3 regions of the Pseudomonas sp. Z003-0.4C(8344-21) genome follow, and region 1 is predicted to be linked to each of the others. Evidence: riboswitches for the same ligand, from Rfam matches in the RefSeq annotation. Region 1 holds a riboswitch; each other region holds the start of a gene.
The links. A riboswitch is a leader RNA that binds a small molecule or an ion and turns the genes downstream of it on or off. The one in region 1 is predicted to bind cobalamin.
Positions count from the first base shown of each region.

Region 1 (5,523 bases):
ATTGCATTTCTTCAGTTCGAGCGCAGTCTGAAAATCAAAAGCCCCTCACCCTAGCCCTCCCGAAACGTCGGACCGCCCGTAGGGAGAGGGGACTGATCGAGGTGGATGGGAGAGCTACGCCGAACTGCGATACCGAGTCGAATACAAATTTCAAATCCAACCAAAATCAGCTCCCTCTCCTTGGGGAGAGGGCTGGGGTGAGGGGCAGCCACACCACAAATCCCAAGCCAACCACCCGCTTCTAACCACTCAACAATGAGCGCCAGCTCGAGTGCCCTTGATCTTGCGTCACCGGCGACATCGGAAGGCTGAGTGGAGGGATTGATCCGGGCGTGGGAGCGCAGCGACCGTACGACGAAGTCGTACACAGCGGAAGTAGGTGCAGCGAAGCAAACCGTAGCCGCTGCGCCCGGAGCGATCCCGCAGCGAAGGGACCCGAGCCTGCGAGGGCCGAACGCAGGAGCAAGCCTTTTTGGGTACTTTTTCGGCGTCTGGAAAAAGTGCCTCGCCGTAAGGGCGAAACCCTAAGCCGCCATAACCGCAGCAACGGATATGTCCCCAATCAAAAACAGCAGCCCGGCTCCCACAACGTCACGAGTGAAAACGCAAAATCTGCTCACCATCAAACGGATCAGTCAAATACCGCCCCCGAACCCCAAACGTCTCCAACAAACGCTGCGGCGTCAGCACTTCCAGCGGCTTGCCCAGCGCCACCAACTCCCCACGCTCAAGCACCGCCAGACGATCACACTTGAGCGCCTGGTTCAGATCATGCAGCGCAATCAACGTAGTCACCGGCAACGCTTTCACAACACTGAGAATCGTCAACTGATGCTGAATATCGAGATGGTTGGCCGGCTCATCCAGCAACAGAATCTGCGGCCGCTGCGCCAAGGCACGGGCGATGTGCACCCGTTGTCTCTCACCCCCCGACAGGCTGCGCCAGACGCGCTGACGCAAGTGCACCGCATCGACATCCACCAGCGCCTGCTCAACGATGGCAGCGTCCGCAGTCGACCACGGTTGCAACGCCGACAACCAAGGCGTACGCCCCAGCGCCACCGCATCGAACACGCGAATGCCGTCATCGGTGTCAGCCTGTTGCTCGACCACCGCAAGCGTCTGCGCAACGCTGCGGCGCGCCATTTTGCCCAGGCGCTGACCGTCGAGCAGTACCTCGCCAGCGCTCGGCTCGCGCAGGCCGGCCAACAGCTTCAACAAGGTCGATTTACCCGCACCATTCGGCCCGACAATGCCCAGGGTTTCGCCGCGTTGCACCTGCAGGCTGACAGCCTTCAGCAACTCGGCGCCGCGCACCTTGAAACTCAAGTCTGAGCAACTCAATACCGCGTTCATCGCGCCGACCTCCGGCCCACCAGAATCAGCGCAAACACCGGCGCGCCGACCAGCGCGGTGATCACCCCGACCGGAATCACCTGCCCCTTGATCAGGGTGCGCGACAACACATCGGCGGCAATCAGAAACACCGCGCCGCCCAAGGCACTCGCCGGCAGCAGTCGAGCATGCCCGGTGCCGAGCAACAACCGCGCCGCATGGGGGATCACCAGGCCGACAAAACCGATCGAACCGACAATCGAGACCATCGCGGCCGTGACCAGCGCCGCGCAACCGATCAGCAGAATCTGCACGCGGCGCACCGGTATGCCGAGCGACGCCGCCGAATCCGCGCCAAAGGTAAACGCATCCAGCGCGCGCCGATGCCACAGGCACACGACCAGCCCGAGCAGGGCCACCGGCACCGCCAGCCACACCGACGGCCAGCGCACCCCGCCGAGGTTGCCGAGCAGCCAGAACATGATCCCGCGGGCCTGCTCGGAACTCGCCGAGCGAGTAATCAAGAATGCGGTCAGCGCATTGAACAATTGCGAACCGGCAATCCCGGCCAGAATGATCTGCCCGGTACCGTTGGTCGAGCCGCTGACCCGTGCCAGCAGAATCACCAGCACGAATGCCGTCACCGCACCGGCAAACGCGCCGGCTGACAGCGACACCAGCCCGGCACCCACGCCAAGCAAGGCGACCATTACCGCGCCAGTCGAGGCCCCGGCGGAGATGCCCAGCAGATAAGGATCGGCCAACGGATTGCGCAACAGCGACTGCAAGATCACCCCGCACGTTGCCAGCCCGGCGCCGCAGGCAGCGGCGACCAGTGCGCGGGTCAGGCGGTAATTCCAGACGATGCCTTCATCGATCGGGTCGAGCACATAACCGGCGCCCCACAGCTTGTTGGCCAGCACTTGCAGCACCACGCCCGGCTCGATCGAAGTCTCACCGATCGCCACTCCGCCGATAAGCGCAACCGATAGCGTCAGCAGTACCAGCAGCGAACGGATCAGGCGTCTGCTCATGGCGCCAGGTCGTAGGCGTTGATGGCGGCGGCCAGTTGCGCCAGGCCGTCGAAGGTGCGCAGGCTGGCCTGCATGGCCATGGCGTCGAGGATGATGATGCGGTTGTGTTTCACCGCGTCCATGTTGCGCGTCACCGGGTCGCTGCGCAGGAAGGCGAGTTTCTTCTGATAGTCGTCAGCCGGGAAACGCCGACGATCCATGCGCGCGATGACCAGAAAAGTCGGGTTGGCTTTGGCAATGGTTTCCCAACCCACGGTCGGCCATTCTTCATCCGACTCGACCACATTGCGCACGCCCAGGGTGCTCAGCATGAAATCCGGAACGCCTTTGTGCCCGGCCACAAACGGCTCGATGTCCATCTCGGCGCTGGAAAACCAGACCACAGCGCTGACATCCTTGCGCTGCTGGGTTTTCGCCGTGGCGATCGATTGCGCGAGGCTGGCCTTGAGTTGTTCGTTGAGCCGTTCGCCACGCGCCTGCACATCGAAAACCTGCGCCAGTTGGCTCACGCCTTTGTAAATGCTGTCGATGCGAAACGGCGCCAGCCGCGTGCCATCGGAGCCGACGAGGTTGTCCTTGGCTTCGCAATCGGAGGGCAGCAGGTAGGTAGGAATCTTCAATTCATGAAACTGCTCGCGGGTGCCGACCGCACCTTGCGGGCCGACCATCCATTCCAGCTCCACCGCGACCAGCTCCGGGCGCTTGCCGATCACCGCTTCGAAACTCGGTTCGTTATCAGCGAGGCGCTCTATCTTTTCGTTCTGCGCCTTGTATTGGGGCAGCACGTCGTTGAACCACAGCGAAGTGCCAACGACCTTGTCGCTCAGCCCCAGGGCATAGAGCATTTCCGTGCCGGCCTGGCCGATGGTGATCGTGCGTGCCGGGGCGTGCTGAAACGTCAGGCTGCTGCCGCAGTTCTCGATCGTCAGCGGATAAACCGTGGGCGCCGCTTGCGCCAAGGCACAGAGGCCCAGACTGGTGAACAGGGTGGCAATACGGGGCAGCAGCATGGGGCAGTCTCCAATGGAACCGTACGGGGAGGGCGGGTACGGTTTGGAAACACACCATCAAGCGCCATCAGGAAATAACGCAAGGCCGGTCATCACGCGAAAAACGCGCACGGCACGATGTCCTTCCCGGACACCCCGCCGGTTAGTAGTCATTGTGCCGGCAGGTCTCCTGACTGATGCGTCATCGCCTGGCTCCGGCCTTCCCGGGGGTTACCCAGTGGCAGTCGAGGAGCAGGCTCGGCACCTACAGTTGCGGGGGCAGTTCCGATCGATGCTGAACAAGCACCTCGGATTCCCTATTAATCCCATGCGGAAACCGGCGGCGGCATGGTAGACGATTTGGGGGGATGAGGGGGAGATGAATCTTTTGAAAAGCCCCTCACCCTAGCCCTCCCGAAACGTCGGACCGCCCGTAGGGAGAGGGGACTGACTGCGGTGGATGCGAGGGCTATGTGGACATGAAATACCGAGTCGAATGCAAATTTCAAAACCAACCGAAATCGGCTCCCTCTCCAAGGGGAGAGGGCTGGGGTGAGGGGCGGGGCCACCACAAGTCCAAAGCCGACCGCATGCTTCTAGCCACCCGCCTGCAGATCCTGAAAAAAACAAACGTCACAACCCTGATTTGCAATACGCGAACCCCAAACGCTAATATACGATCCATATACATTCCGTATCGGATTACCTCCATGGGCATCGTAAAAATTTCCGAAGACATGCACGAAAACCTGCGCATCTCCAGCAACGCACTCAGCCGCTCGATCAACGCGCAGGCCGAGCACTGGATGCGCATCGGCATGCTCGCCGAGTTGCACCCCAATCTCGACCACAGCGCGATCTGCCGTTTGCTGATCCGCGCCGAACAGAATGGCGGGCTCGACCTGCACCAACTGACACAGGAAGTCGCCCTCGCATGAGAAACCAGATCAAGCTCAACACCCCGGCCGAGATCGAAAAATCCCGCGCGGCCGGCAGACTGGCCGCCCAAGTGCTGGCCATGCTGGTACCCCACGTCAAGGCCGGGGTGACCACCGATGAACTGGATCGGCTGTGCAACGACTACATCGTCAACGTACAGAAAGCCGTTCCGGCCAACGTCGGTTATCACGGCTTCCCGAAAACCGTCTGCGCCTCGGTCAACGACGTGGTCTGCCACGGCATTCCTTCTGCTACTCCGCTGAAGGATGGCGATATCCTCAACCTCGACATCGCCGTGATCAAGGACGGCTGGTTCGGCGACACCAGCCGCATGTACGTGGTCGGTGAGGCCACGCCTGAAGCGCAACATCTGATCAAGACCACCTATGACGCCATGTGCGCAGGTATTCGCGCGGTCAAACCGGGCGCCACGCTGGGCGATATCGGTTACGCGATTCAGAGCCTCGCCGAAAAGGAAGGCTTCAGCGTGGTGCGCGAGTATTGCGGCCATGGCATCGGCAAGATCTACCACGATGAGCCGCAGATTCTGCATTACGGCTTTCCCAATCAAGGGATGAAGCTCAAGGCGGGAATGATTTTTACCGTCGAACCGATGCTCAACGCCGGCAAACGCCACGTGAAGAACATGCCCGATGGCTGGACGGTGCTGACCAAGGATGGCTCGCTGTCGGCGCAGTGGGAGCACATGGTGGCGGTGACGGAGACCGGATTTGAAGTGCTGACGGCGTGGCCGGATCAGATCGAGGGGTATGCGGCTATCAGTTGATACTGCGTTTGGCGGTCAGGATTCGTGAAATCCAACGCATAAAAAACGCCGCTTGAACAAGCGGCGTTTTCTTTTGGCCGTTACTTCAGATCGAACCGATCCAGGTTCATGACCTTCGTCCAGGCCTTGACGAAGTCATTGACGAACTGCTGTTGTGCATCCGCACTGGCATACACCTCGGCCAGCGCGCGCAACTGCGCATTGGAACCGAACACCAGATCCACCCGGGTTGCGGTCCATTTCGGCGCGCCGGTCTTGCGGTCCCGTCCCTCGAATTCATCAGCATCGCGCGTCGTCGGTTGCCACTCCACGCCCATGTCCAACAGGTTCGTGAAAAAGTCATTGCTCAGCGCTTCGGGTTTATCGGTGAAGACACCATGCCGGGTCTGCCCGACGTTGGTATTCAACACCCGCAGGCCGCCGAGCAGCACGGTCATTT
Region 1 covers NZ_LT629756.1:2,855,771-2,861,293, forward strand. The annotation lists gene BLU24_RS13255 (ABC transporter ATP-binding protein) at 592-1,356, opposite strand; gene BLU24_RS13260 (FecCD family ABC transporter permease) at 1,353-2,369, opposite strand; gene BLU24_RS13265 (ABC transporter substrate-binding protein) at 2,366-3,379, opposite strand; cobalamin riboswitch at 3,522-3,715, opposite strand; gene BLU24_RS13270 (ParD-like family protein) at 3,949-4,296, shown strand; gene map (type I methionyl aminopeptidase) at 4,293-5,084, shown strand; gene katG (catalase/peroxidase HPI) at 5,165-5,523, opposite strand, start outside.

Region 2 (5,523 bases), 1.7 Mb from region 1:
CCTCTGCGCCGCGCTGCTCAGCGCCTGCGCCAGTCGTACACCGCCGCCAGCCCCCGTGGTTCGCGCGCCGATTGTGTTCGGTCCCTCCCAGGCTTTTTCACCGGTTGCTGAAGACGTGCTGTTTCGCGCGCTCGGCCTCGTCGGCACGCCTTATCGCTGGGGCGGCAACACGCCGGATTCGGGTTTCGATTGCAGCGGCCTGATCGGTTTCGTCTACCGCGATGCCGCGGGGATCTCGCTGCCACGTTCCACCCGCGAAATGATCGTCATGCAGGCACCGAACGTCGGCAAGGAAGGCTTGCAGACCGGCGACCTGATTTTCTTCGCCACCAACGGCGGCTCGCAGGTCAGCCATGCCGGCATTTATGTCGGCGAAGGGCGGTTTGTGCATGCACCGGCAACGGGCGGCACGGTCAAGCTCGACAGTCTGTCAAAGGCGTATTGGCAGAAGGCCTATCTGAGTGCCAAGCGGGTGTTGCAGCCGGGGCAGTTGGCGCATAACCCATAAATCCAATCGCACACAATCCCTGTAGGAGTGAGCCTGCTCGCGATAGCGGTCTTTCAGTCAACGATGATGTCGACTGACAAGGCGCTATCGCGAGCAGGCTCACTCCTACAGTTGTTTGTGTCAGGTGAAAGTTATTTGGCAGAAGACACGCGCCACACTTTGTTGCCGACATCATCCGCCACCAGCAACCCGCCTTGCGGGTCGATCACCACGCCCACCGGGCGGCCCAGTGCGTTCTCGTCCTTGTCGAGGAAGCCGGTCAGTACATCCACCGGTTGTCCAGTCGGTTTACCGCCACTGAACGGTACGAAAATCACTTTATAGCCACTGTGCGGTTTGCGGTTCCACGAGCCGTGCTGGCCGATGAAGGCACCTTCCTTGAATTGCGCCGGTAGCGTGTTGCCCTCGGCGAAGGTCAGGCCCAGCGAGGCGGTGTGCGGGCCGACCGCGTAATCCGGGACGATGGCCTTGGCCACCAGATCGAGGTTCTGCGGCTTGACTCGCACGTCGACGTGCTGGCCGTAATAGCTGAACGGCCAGCCATAAAAGCCGCCGTCCTTGACCGAGGTGATGTAGTCCGGCACCAGATCGCTGCCGATCTCGTCACGCTCGTTGACCGCCGTCCACAGCGCGCCACTGCTGGGCTCCCACGCCAGGCCATTGGGATTACGGATGCCAGAGGCGAAGATCCGGTGATTACCGGTCGCCCGATCGACTTCCCAGATCGCCGCGCGACCCTCTTCCTGATCCAGGCCGTTTTCGCCGACGTTGCTGTTCGAACCGACGGTGACGTAGAGCTTGCTGCCGTCCTTGCTGGCAATGACGTTCTTGGTCCAGTGATGGTTCAGCGTGCCGCCCGGCAGATCGACGACCTTGATCGGCTGGGTCTTGATTTCGGTGGCGCCGGGCTCGTAGTTAAAGCGCAGCAGGCGATCGGTATCGGCCACGTACAGATCGTTGCCGACCAGGGTCATGCCGAACGGCGAGTTGAGGTTTTGCAGAAATACCGTGCGGGTCTCGGCCACACCGTCCTTGTCGGCATCGCGCAGCAAGGTGATGCGATTCGGGCTCGGTACGCCGGCGCCGGCCTTGCCCATGACCTTTTTCATCACCCAGCCACGAATGCCTTTACTGTCATCCGGTTTCGGTGGCGCATTGGTTTCGGCCACCAGCACGTCACCGTTGGGCAGCACGTACAGCCAGCGCGGATGATCGAGGCCTTCGGCGAACGCGGCGACCTGAGTACCGGCTGCCGCCGTCGGTTTTGCCCCCTCGGGCCAGCCGATCGCGGGGGCGATGTTCACCGTCGGGATCAGGGTCTTGTTCGGTTCCGGCAGTTTTGGCGACGGGCCAGTGCCGTCGGAGACTTGCAGGCTGGAGGTTTCGCCGCAGGCGCTGAGCCCGCCGGCGAGGGCGATGACGAAAACGAGGTGGGGCTTGCGCATTGCTGATCTTCCCTATGAATGCATTCCTAACCATAGAGGAGGGCGCAAGCCCGATGGTTCAACTGCTCAACCGCGGGCTTCCTTGAACAGCACGGCGATGCCCGGGTGATAGTTGCCCGCGTCGCTGTGCAATTTGCGGTAGGCGTAGGGGAAATACCAGGCCACGGCGCAGGTGTGTTCCTTTTGCAGGTCGTCGACCATGTCCTGCAATTCTTCGGGGCTGGCGCTGTGCTGGGCCTTTTGCGGGGCGACGAACAGGCAGCCGAGCTTGAGATCGCTGGCGTAACTGATGCGTTTGGCGTCAGAGGTTATATCGGCCAGGGGTTGGGTCAGGTTGAGGTTGTTCGCCCTTGGCCAGCGTTGTGTGGCCTGAATGAAGGCGCGGTCTTCGCTGCCGGCGATAAACAGATCGGCGCGGGCATTGCGCTCGCCGTCTTCGTTCTGTTTACGGGTGACGGTGTCGTTCAAGGTCACCAGTTCGGCCATCCAGGCGGCGGCCGAGAGCAGGCCGAGGTTGGCTTTCTCATCATGCCAGTACGGCGTATCGCCGTCGCCGCGCACGGTGTTGTAGCGGTCGATACAGTCAAACCAGCGTTCAAGCACCGGGCGCAGGAATTCCAGGCGCGGGTTGCTGATGATCATGCCTTGCATCGTCATCGTCCTTATTGTTGTGGTGTACTTTTTCGATAAAAGCATGGCTCTTTGATATCACTTGTCACAGTCTGGCACAAGATTGCCAGCAGATAATTGATTGATGGCAGTTTCTCGCCCGTTGGCCGCCTCTTTAATTGACGCTCCACCCCCAACCCTCTAACCTTCGCCGCTTGTTTCAGGTGCTCTGTGACCTGCGTCGACAGAGTGAAACAGGGAAGCCGGTGAGGGTGGTCTTCACGCGAAGCCACGACGATCCCGGCGCTGCCCCCGCAACGGTAAATGAGTGAACACTGCGTTCAATGCCACTGCTCAACAGCGGGAAGGCGCGCAGTCTGGCCAACGCCGCTCATGAGCCCGGAGACCGGCCTGATCCATCCAGCGGCATCACGGTGGGCGATGCCAGGCTTTTTGCCGTCTATTCTTGTGCCTGCCCGCCGTTTACCCGTCTCAACGGAGAGCTCCCCCATGACCGATTCCCCCGAGCGCGACGAACGCCATCTGGCGCGCATGCAGCGCAAAAAAGCCGTGATCGACGAACGCATCGCCAATTCGCCCGACGAGTGCGGCCTGGTGCTGGTGCTGACCGGCAACGGCAAAGGCAAAAGCAGCTCGGCCTTCGGCATGCTAGCCCGCGCCATGGGCCACGGCATGCAGTGCGGCGTGGTGCAGTTCATCAAGGGCCGCAACAGCACGGGCGAGGAGCTGTTCTTCCGCCGCTTCCCCGAGCAGGTGCGCTTCCATGTGATGGGCGAAGGTTTCACCTGGGAGACCCAGGACCGTCAGCGCGATATCGCCGCCGCCACGGCGGCGTGGGAAGTTTCTCGCGAACTGCTGCGCGATCCGTCGATAGGGCTGGTGGTGCTCGACGAATTGAACATCGCCCTCAAGCACGGTTATCTGGATCTCGATCAGGTGCTCAGCGATTTGCAGGCGCGGCCGCCGATGCAACATGTGGTGGTGACCGGGCGCGGCGCCAAGCCGGAAATGATCGAGATGGGCGATACGGTCACGGAAATGGGCATGCTCAAGCATGCGTTCCAGGCCGGGATCAAAGCGCAGAAAGGCGTCGAACTTTGAATCAGCCCCGTCACTGCCCGGCCGTCCTGATTGCCGCGCCGGCTTCCGGCCAGGGCAAGACCACGGTCACCGCCGCGCTCGCCCGTTTGCATCGCAATCAGGGGCGCAAGGTCCGCGTGTTCAAATGCGGCCCGGACTTTCTCGACCCGATGATCCTCGAGCGCGCCAGCGGTGCGCCGGTCTATCAACTGGACATGTGGATGGTCGGCGAGCAGGAAAGCCGTCGCCTGTTGTGGGAAGCCGCCGGCGACGCGGACCTGATTCTGATCGAAGGCGTGATGGGCCTGTTTGACGGCACGCCGTCGAGCGCCGACCTGGCGCGGCATTTTGGCGTGCCGGTGCTCGGAGTGATCGACGGCACCGCCATGGCGCAGACCTTCGGCGCACTGGCGCTGGGCCTGGCGAAATATCAGCCGGACCTGCCGTTCGCCGGGGTGCTGGCCAACCGCGTCGGCACTTTGCGTCATGCGCAATTGCTCGAAGGCAGCCTCACTGAAGGCCTGCGCTGGTACGGCGCGTTGTCGCGCGAGACCGGCATCGAGCTGCCGAGCCGCCATCTCGGCCTGGTGCAGGCCAGCGAACTGAATGATCTGGACCTGCGCCTCGACGCTGCCGCCGACGCACTGGCCAGCAGTTGCGAAGTCGCCTTGCCGCCCGTCGTCGAATTCGCAGCGCCGGACGTGACTGCTGCTGAGCCGTTGTTGCACGGCGTGCGGATCGCCGTGGCCCGTGATGAAGCATTCGCCTTCACCTATGGCGCAAGCCTCGATCTGTTGCGGGCGATGGGCGCCGAGTTGAGCTTCTTCTCGCCGATCCGCGACACGCAATTGCCCGAGGCGGACAGTCTGTACCTGCCGGGCGGTTACCCCGAGCTGCACCATGTTGCACTGGCACAGAACACTGCAATGATCGAGGCGATCCGCGCGCACCATGCGGCAGGCAAGCCGTTGCTGGCCGAGTGCGGTGGCATGCTGTATCTGCTCGATTCGCTGACCGATGTCGAAGGCACCCGCGCTGAACTGGTCGGGTTGTTGCAGGGCGAGGCGGTGATGCAAAAGCGTCTGGCGGCGTTGGCGTTGCAGGCGGTCGATCTGCCGGAAGGCTCGTTGCGCGGGCACACGTATCACCATTCGCTGACGACCACCGAACTGACGCCGATTGCCCGTGGGCTGAGCCCGAATGGTGGGCGAGGGGCCGAGGCGGTCTACCGTGAAGGGCGGATGACGGCTTCTTATGTGCACTTTTATTTTCCGTCGAATCCTGCGGCTGTCGCTGCGCTGTTTGCGCCCGGTCTTGAGACCGCCATCGCTGGCAAGCCAGCTCCCACAGGGGATTACGTTTCGTCAGGTATTGCACCGTCCACTGTGGGAGCTGGCTTGCCAGCGATGGGGCCATGACCGACAACGCATTCTCTGAAGCCGAGCGCCAGGCGGTTTACAAAGCCATCGCCGAACGCCGCGACATGCGTCACTTCAGCGGCGGCACTGTTGAACCGCAACTGTTGCGGCGTTTGCTCGAAGCCGCCCATCAAGCGCCAAGTGTCGGCCTGATGCAGCCCTGGCGTTTCATCCGCATCAGCGACCGCGCCCTGCGCGGGCAGATTCAGCATCTGGTGGAAGCAGAACGCGTGCGCACCGCCGAGGCCCTTGGCGAGCGCAGCGACGAGTTCATGAAACTCAAGGTCGAAGGCATCAACGACTGCGCCGAAGTACTGGTGGCGGCGCTGATGGACGATCGCGAAAAACACATTTTTGGCCGGCGCACGCTGCCGGAGATGGACATGGCTTCGCTGTCCTGCGCGATCCAGAATCTGTGGCTGGCGTCCCGTGCCGAAGGATT
Region 2 covers NZ_LT629756.1:4,552,447-4,557,969, reverse strand. The annotation lists gene BLU24_RS20520 (C40 family peptidase) at 1-508, shown strand, start outside; gene BLU24_RS20515 (PQQ-dependent sugar dehydrogenase) at 640-1,953, opposite strand; gene BLU24_RS20510 (hypothetical protein) at 2,020-2,604, opposite strand; cobalamin riboswitch at 2,768-2,991, shown strand; gene cobO (cob(I)yrinic acid a,c-diamide adenosyltransferase) at 3,073-3,684, shown strand; gene BLU24_RS20500 (cobyrinate a,c-diamide synthase) at 3,681-5,081, shown strand; gene bluB (5,6-dimethylbenzimidazole synthase) at 5,078-5,523, shown strand, end outside.
Region 2: it holds a riboswitch for cobalamin, as region 1 does, so the genes downstream of both, cobO (cob(I)yrinic acid a,c-diamide adenosyltransferase) here and BLU24_RS13265 (ABC transporter substrate-binding protein) in region 1, are expected to answer to the same signal.

Region 3 (5,523 bases), 720 kb from region 1:
GGGTCAGCGGCGGCATCAGGTGGTCGATGATTACCGCTTGCGTACGCCGTTTGGCCTGGGCGCCCTCGCCCGGGTCATTGACGATGAACGGATAGATATTCGGCAGCGGCCCGAGCAGCGCGTCCGGCCAACAATTCTCCGACAGGCCGACGCCTTTGCCTGGCAGCCATTCGAGGTTGCCGTGCTTGCCGACATGGATCACCCCGTGCGCGCCATAGGTGTTGCGCAGCCAGAAATAGAACGCCAGATAAGCGTGCGGCGGGACCAGGTCCGGGTCGTGATAAACCGCACTCGGGTCGACCTGATAACCACGCGCCGGCTGAATGCCGACGAAGGTCAGACCGAAACGCAGCCCGGCGATCATCATGCGTCCGTCGCGGCACATCGGGTCGTTGTGCGGCGCGCCCCAACGCGCGATCACGGCGGCGCGGTTGGATTCAGGCAATGCATCGAACATCGCCATATAAGTGTCCATCGCCAGGCTTTGCTGGCATGGGCGCAGGTCAATCGTCTCGAGATCGTTGCTGACGCCGCCGAGCAATTGCTGGATCAACTCGCTGCCGCTGCCTGGCAAATCGGCCGAAACCGGATAGCCCTCAGCCTGCAACGCACGCAGGATATTCAGCGCTGCCGCTGGCGTGTCGAGGCCGACACCGTTGCCGATGCGCCCGTCGCGGGTCGGGTAGTTGGCGAGAATCAGCGCGATGCGCTTTTCGCTGTTCGGTACCCGCGCCAGATCAGTCCAGCGCCGCGCCAGTTCAGCAACAAAATCCATGCGATCGGGTTGCGCGCGATAGCACACCACATCCGATTGGCTGCGCTCGCTGCGCCAGGCCAGATCCTTGAAGCTGATCGGCCGACTGATGATGCGCCCGTCAAGTTCCGGCAAGGCGATGTGCATGGCCAGATCGCGCGGGCCCAGGCCTTGCTCGCTGTCGCGCCAGCCGGGCTCGTTGTCCTGGGCGCAGATCGCCTGGATCACCGGAATATTGCGACGAAACGGTCGCAGGTGCGGCGCTTCGGGACTGGACTGGGCAAAACCGGTGGTATTGAGGATCACCCCGGCCTCGACTTCGTCCAGCCAATCCTCGACCACCGTCAGGCAGCCGGGTTCTTTCAGGCTGGCCACGGCGATGGGCAAAGGATTGAGCCCCGCAGCTTGCATGCGCTGGCAAAACACATCGATGAACCCAGTGTTGGCTGCTTGCAGGTGCGAGCGGTAAAACAGCAGCGCCGCGACCGGTTGTGCGGGCAGCCATTCAGCTTGCCAGTCACTCAGGGCAGCAGTAGTTTTGGTCGGGTGGTAAATCGCTGTACGCGGCAAGGTTTGCGGCTCGCCCCACGGGTAATCGCGGGCGAACCAGCGATTGCCCAGGCAGCGGAAAAAATCCAGCGCGTTGCCCAGTCCACCCTGACGCAAGAACTGCCAGAGACGGTCACGGTCCACCGCGCTGACGGTGCTCAAGTCGCTGAGTTCCGGGTCGGGGCGATCGTCGCCCGGCACCAGAATCACCTGCACGCCGCGCTCGGACAATTCCACCAGGCGCTCGACGCCATACCGCCAGTAGGCAATCCCGCCGTGCAGCGAAATCAGAATCAGCTTGGCGTGGCGCAACACTTCATCGACGTAAAGATCGACCGACGCGTGATTCTGCACCTGCATCGGGTTGGCCAGACGCAGGCTCGGGTAGTCTTGCGGCAACTGCTGCGCCGCTTCGGCGAGCAGCGCAAGGCTGGAATCGCCGCTGCACAGGATCACCAACTCGGCGGGCGTCTGGCCAAGGTCGGCAATGTTGTCATCCGAGACGAAACCGCCGGGCTGGGTCCTGAGCAGGTGCATGGCTTAAACGCTGAGCGCGGCGCGCAGTTGCGCTTCGAGCTGCGCTGCATCCAATTCCTGGCCGATCAACACCAGACGCGTTACGCGCGCTTCGTCGGCGCCCCACTGACGGTCAAAATGCTTGTCGAAGCGCGTACCTACGCCTTGAATCAGCAAGCGCATCGGCTTGTTCGGAATCGCGGCGAAGCCTTTCACGCGCAGGATGCCGTGTTGCACCACCAGTTGCGTCAGCGCGTCGAGCAGCAGGCTTTCGTCGGCTTGCGGCAGTTCGATAGAGATCGAGTCGAAGGCGTCGTGATCGTGGTCATCGTGATCGTCATCACCGTCGTGGTGATGGTCGTGGTGACTGTGACGGCTGTCGATGTGTTCTTCGGAACCGGCGCCGAGGCCGATCAGCACGTCCAGCGGCAGACGGCCGTTGCTCGCTTCAATGATTTTTACCGCAGGTGGCAACTCTTCGGCGACTTCAGCGCGCACACGCGCCAGATCTTCCGGACTGGTCTGGTCGGCTTTATTGAGGATCACCAGATCGGCGCTGGCCAGTTGGTCGGCGAACAGTTCGTGCAGCGGAGACTCGTGATCGAGGTTCGGGTCAAGCTTGCGCTGGGCATCGACCTGATCCGGGAACGCGGCAAAGGTGCCGGCGGCCACGGCCGGGCTGTCGACCACAGTGATCACCGCATCAACGGTGCAGGCGCTGCGGATTTCCGGCCACTGGAAGGCTTGCACCAACGGCTTGGGCAAGGCCAGGCCCGAGGTTTCGATGAGGATGTGATCGAGATCGCCGCGACGCGCGACCAGTTCGCGCATCACCGGGAAGAATTCTTCCTGCACGGTGCAGCACAGGCAGCCGTTGGCCAGTTCGTAAACGCGGCCGCTGGCTTCTTCTTCGGTGCAGCCGATGGTGCATTGCTTGAGGATTTCACCGTCGATGCCCAGCTCGCCAAACTCGTTGACGATCACCGCAATGCGCCGGCCCTGAGCATTGTCGAGCATGTGCCGCAGCAAGGTGGTTTTGCCCGAACCGAGGAAACCGGTGACGATGGTGACGGGGAGTTTGGCCAGTGTTTTCATCGGTATGCCCTTTGGCAAAGCGGCGGGCATACGGGACGAGAACCGGCCACGCGCAGGCGCGCCGGAAGTGTTCGCCACCGGATCACCCCGCCCGGTTGAAAGTGAGAATCTGTGACGAGGCAGGTCTCCTGGCTGACAGTGTTCAGGCGCCGGGCCTGGCATTCGCTGCGCCTTCCCGCGGGCTCGTGGACCGAGCTGGCAGTGGCGTGGCAGCGAACTTCACCGTTCACAGTTGCGGGGGCAGCCGCGGCTTTGACCGCGTTCCCTTCTTAGCTTCGACAGATGCCGAAGAACCTCGAAGGCGCAAGGCTACGCATGGGTTGATGATGGGTCAATGCTTTGGTTTCGTGGATATTCACTACTGCCCGAAATTGACTCAAACCCACCCGCATGCTCTCCTGTACGCCTTGTTACGGGTGCCCTTCACAGGGTGAAACGGGAAACCGGTGAATCATGTGCTTTACTCAGAGCCATGTCAGTCCGGTGCTGCCCCCGCAACGGTAAGCGAGCGAAGCGTCAAAACCACTGTGCCAACCCGGCATGGGAAGGTGACGCTTGCAGGTCGGCCAGGCGCCAACCCCTCGCGAGCCCGGAGACCGGCCCGCAATACACAGTGCGCTATCGGCGTCACTGGACATAACAAACCCGCGGTGGGCGGGCGCTGTTCGTACCTCCGCGTGTCCGTCACGCAGGGTCCGCATGCGTTCGACTGCCCCTTACACTATAGGGAAGCGCCATGTCGATCATCAGCAGCACCGGCAGCAACACGGATAAAATCGCCAGCACCACCACCCTGAGCCAACGCCTGATTGCCGCCGCCTTCGCCTCGATTCTCGGCGCGGGCCTGGTGTATTTCGCCGGTTTTTCGCATATCGAAGCGGTGCACAACGCCGCCCACGATACCCGCCACAGCGCCGCGTTTCCGTGCCACTGAGACCTGTCGAATGATCAAGCGAATTGCGCAAACCGCAGGTTTCAGCGGCCTGCTGGCCGCCCTGCTCCTCACACTGCTGCAAAGCTTCTGGGTCTCACCGCTGATTCTTCAGGCCGAAACCTTTGAAAAATCCGAACCGGTCGCCCAAGTCCACGAACACGCGGCCGGCACCGCAGCGCACAGCCATGACGGCGAAGCCTGGGAGCCGGAAAACGGCTGGCAGCGCGTGGTTTCGACCACCGGTGGCAATCTGGTGGTGGCGGTCGGTTTCGCTCTGATGCTTGCCGGTCTGTACACCCTGCGTGCGCCGCGCTCAACCGCGCAAGGCCTGCTCTGGGGGCTGGCCGGTTACGCGACGTTCGTGCTGGCGCCAACGCTGGGCCTGCCGCCGGAATTGCCGGGCACCGCTGCGGCTGATCTGGCGTCGCGGCAGATGTGGTGGATCGGCACTGCGGCCTCGACCGCCGTCGGCCTGTCGCTGATCGCCTTCAGCCGGCACTGGCTGATGAAGCTGCTCGGCGTAGCGATTCTCGCGGTGCCGCATGTGATCGGCGCGCCGCAGCCGCTGGTGCATTCGATGCTCGCGCCCGAGGCGCTGGAAAGCCAGTTCAAGATCGCTTCGCAGTTGACCAACGTGGCGTTCTGGCTGGCCCTGGGCCTGATCAGCGCCTGGTTGTTCCGCCGCAACAGCGACGGTCACTACCACGCATGAGCGATGACCGCGCGGCGTCCACGCTGGTGGTCGGCCTCGGCTGCCAACGCGGCTGTCCGACCAGCACGCTGCGCGCGTTGCTCGACCAGGCCTTGCAGGCGCACCGCATCGAGCTCAAGTCAATCAAGGCCTTGGCCAGCATCGATTTGAAGCGCGACGAACCGGGCCTGCAGGAACTGGCCGTACAACTGGCCTTGCCCCTGCTGTACTTCAGCAGCGAGGAATTGGCCGGTTACCAGTCAATGCTCAGCCACCAGTCGCAAATCGCTTACGAACGCACCGGCTGCTACGGCGTGGCGGAAAGCGCAGCGCTGGCGCTTGCCGAACAACTCCTGCAGGCGCCGGCAAAGCTGCTGATCAGCCGACAAAAATACGCTCAAGCCACTCTGGCGTTGGCCGGCGCCGCGTAAATCCTGATAATCGCCGCCATCCATCATGAACAATCTTCATCTGAAGCGTTGTCGCGCCTCTTCTCCAAGGATCCAACGATGACCGTTTATTTCATCGGCGCCGGCCCCGGCGACCCGGAATTGATCACTGTCAAAGGCCAACGGTTGATCCGACACTGTCCGGTGATCATCTATGCCGGTTCACTGGTACCCGCCGCAGTGCTCGAGGGGCACCAGGCGCAAACCGTGGTCAACAGTGCAGAGCTGCACCTTGAGCAGATCATCGAGCTGATCAAGACCGCGCATGCCGAAGGCCATGACGTCGCACGGGTACATTCCGGTGATCCGAGCCTGTACGGCGCGATCGGTGAGCAGATTCGTTATCTGCGTGAGCTTGGTATCCCGTTCGAGATCATTCCGGGCGTGACGGCCACCGCCGCCTGTGCGGCGCTGCTCGGAGCCGAACTCACCCTGCCGGATGTGTCGCAAAGCGTGATTCTGACTCGCTATGCCGACAAGACTGCGATGCCGGCGGGCGAAGAACTGGGCAATCTGGCCCGGCATGGTGCAACCA
Region 3 covers NZ_LT629756.1:3,575,031-3,580,553, forward strand. The annotation lists gene cobN (cobaltochelatase subunit CobN) at 1-1,840, opposite strand, end outside; gene cobW (cobalamin biosynthesis protein CobW) at 1,844-2,914, opposite strand; cobalamin riboswitch at 3,016-3,227, opposite strand; cobalamin riboswitch at 3,312-3,533, shown strand; gene BLU24_RS16285 (CbtB domain-containing protein) at 3,651-3,848, shown strand; gene BLU24_RS16290 (CbtA family protein) at 3,859-4,560, shown strand; gene BLU24_RS16295 (cobalamin biosynthesis protein) at 4,557-4,970, shown strand; gene cobM (precorrin-4 C(11)-methyltransferase) at 5,049-5,523, shown strand, end outside.
Region 3: it holds a riboswitch for cobalamin, as region 1 does, so the genes downstream of both, cobW (cobalamin biosynthesis protein CobW) here and BLU24_RS13265 (ABC transporter substrate-binding protein) in region 1, are expected to answer to the same signal.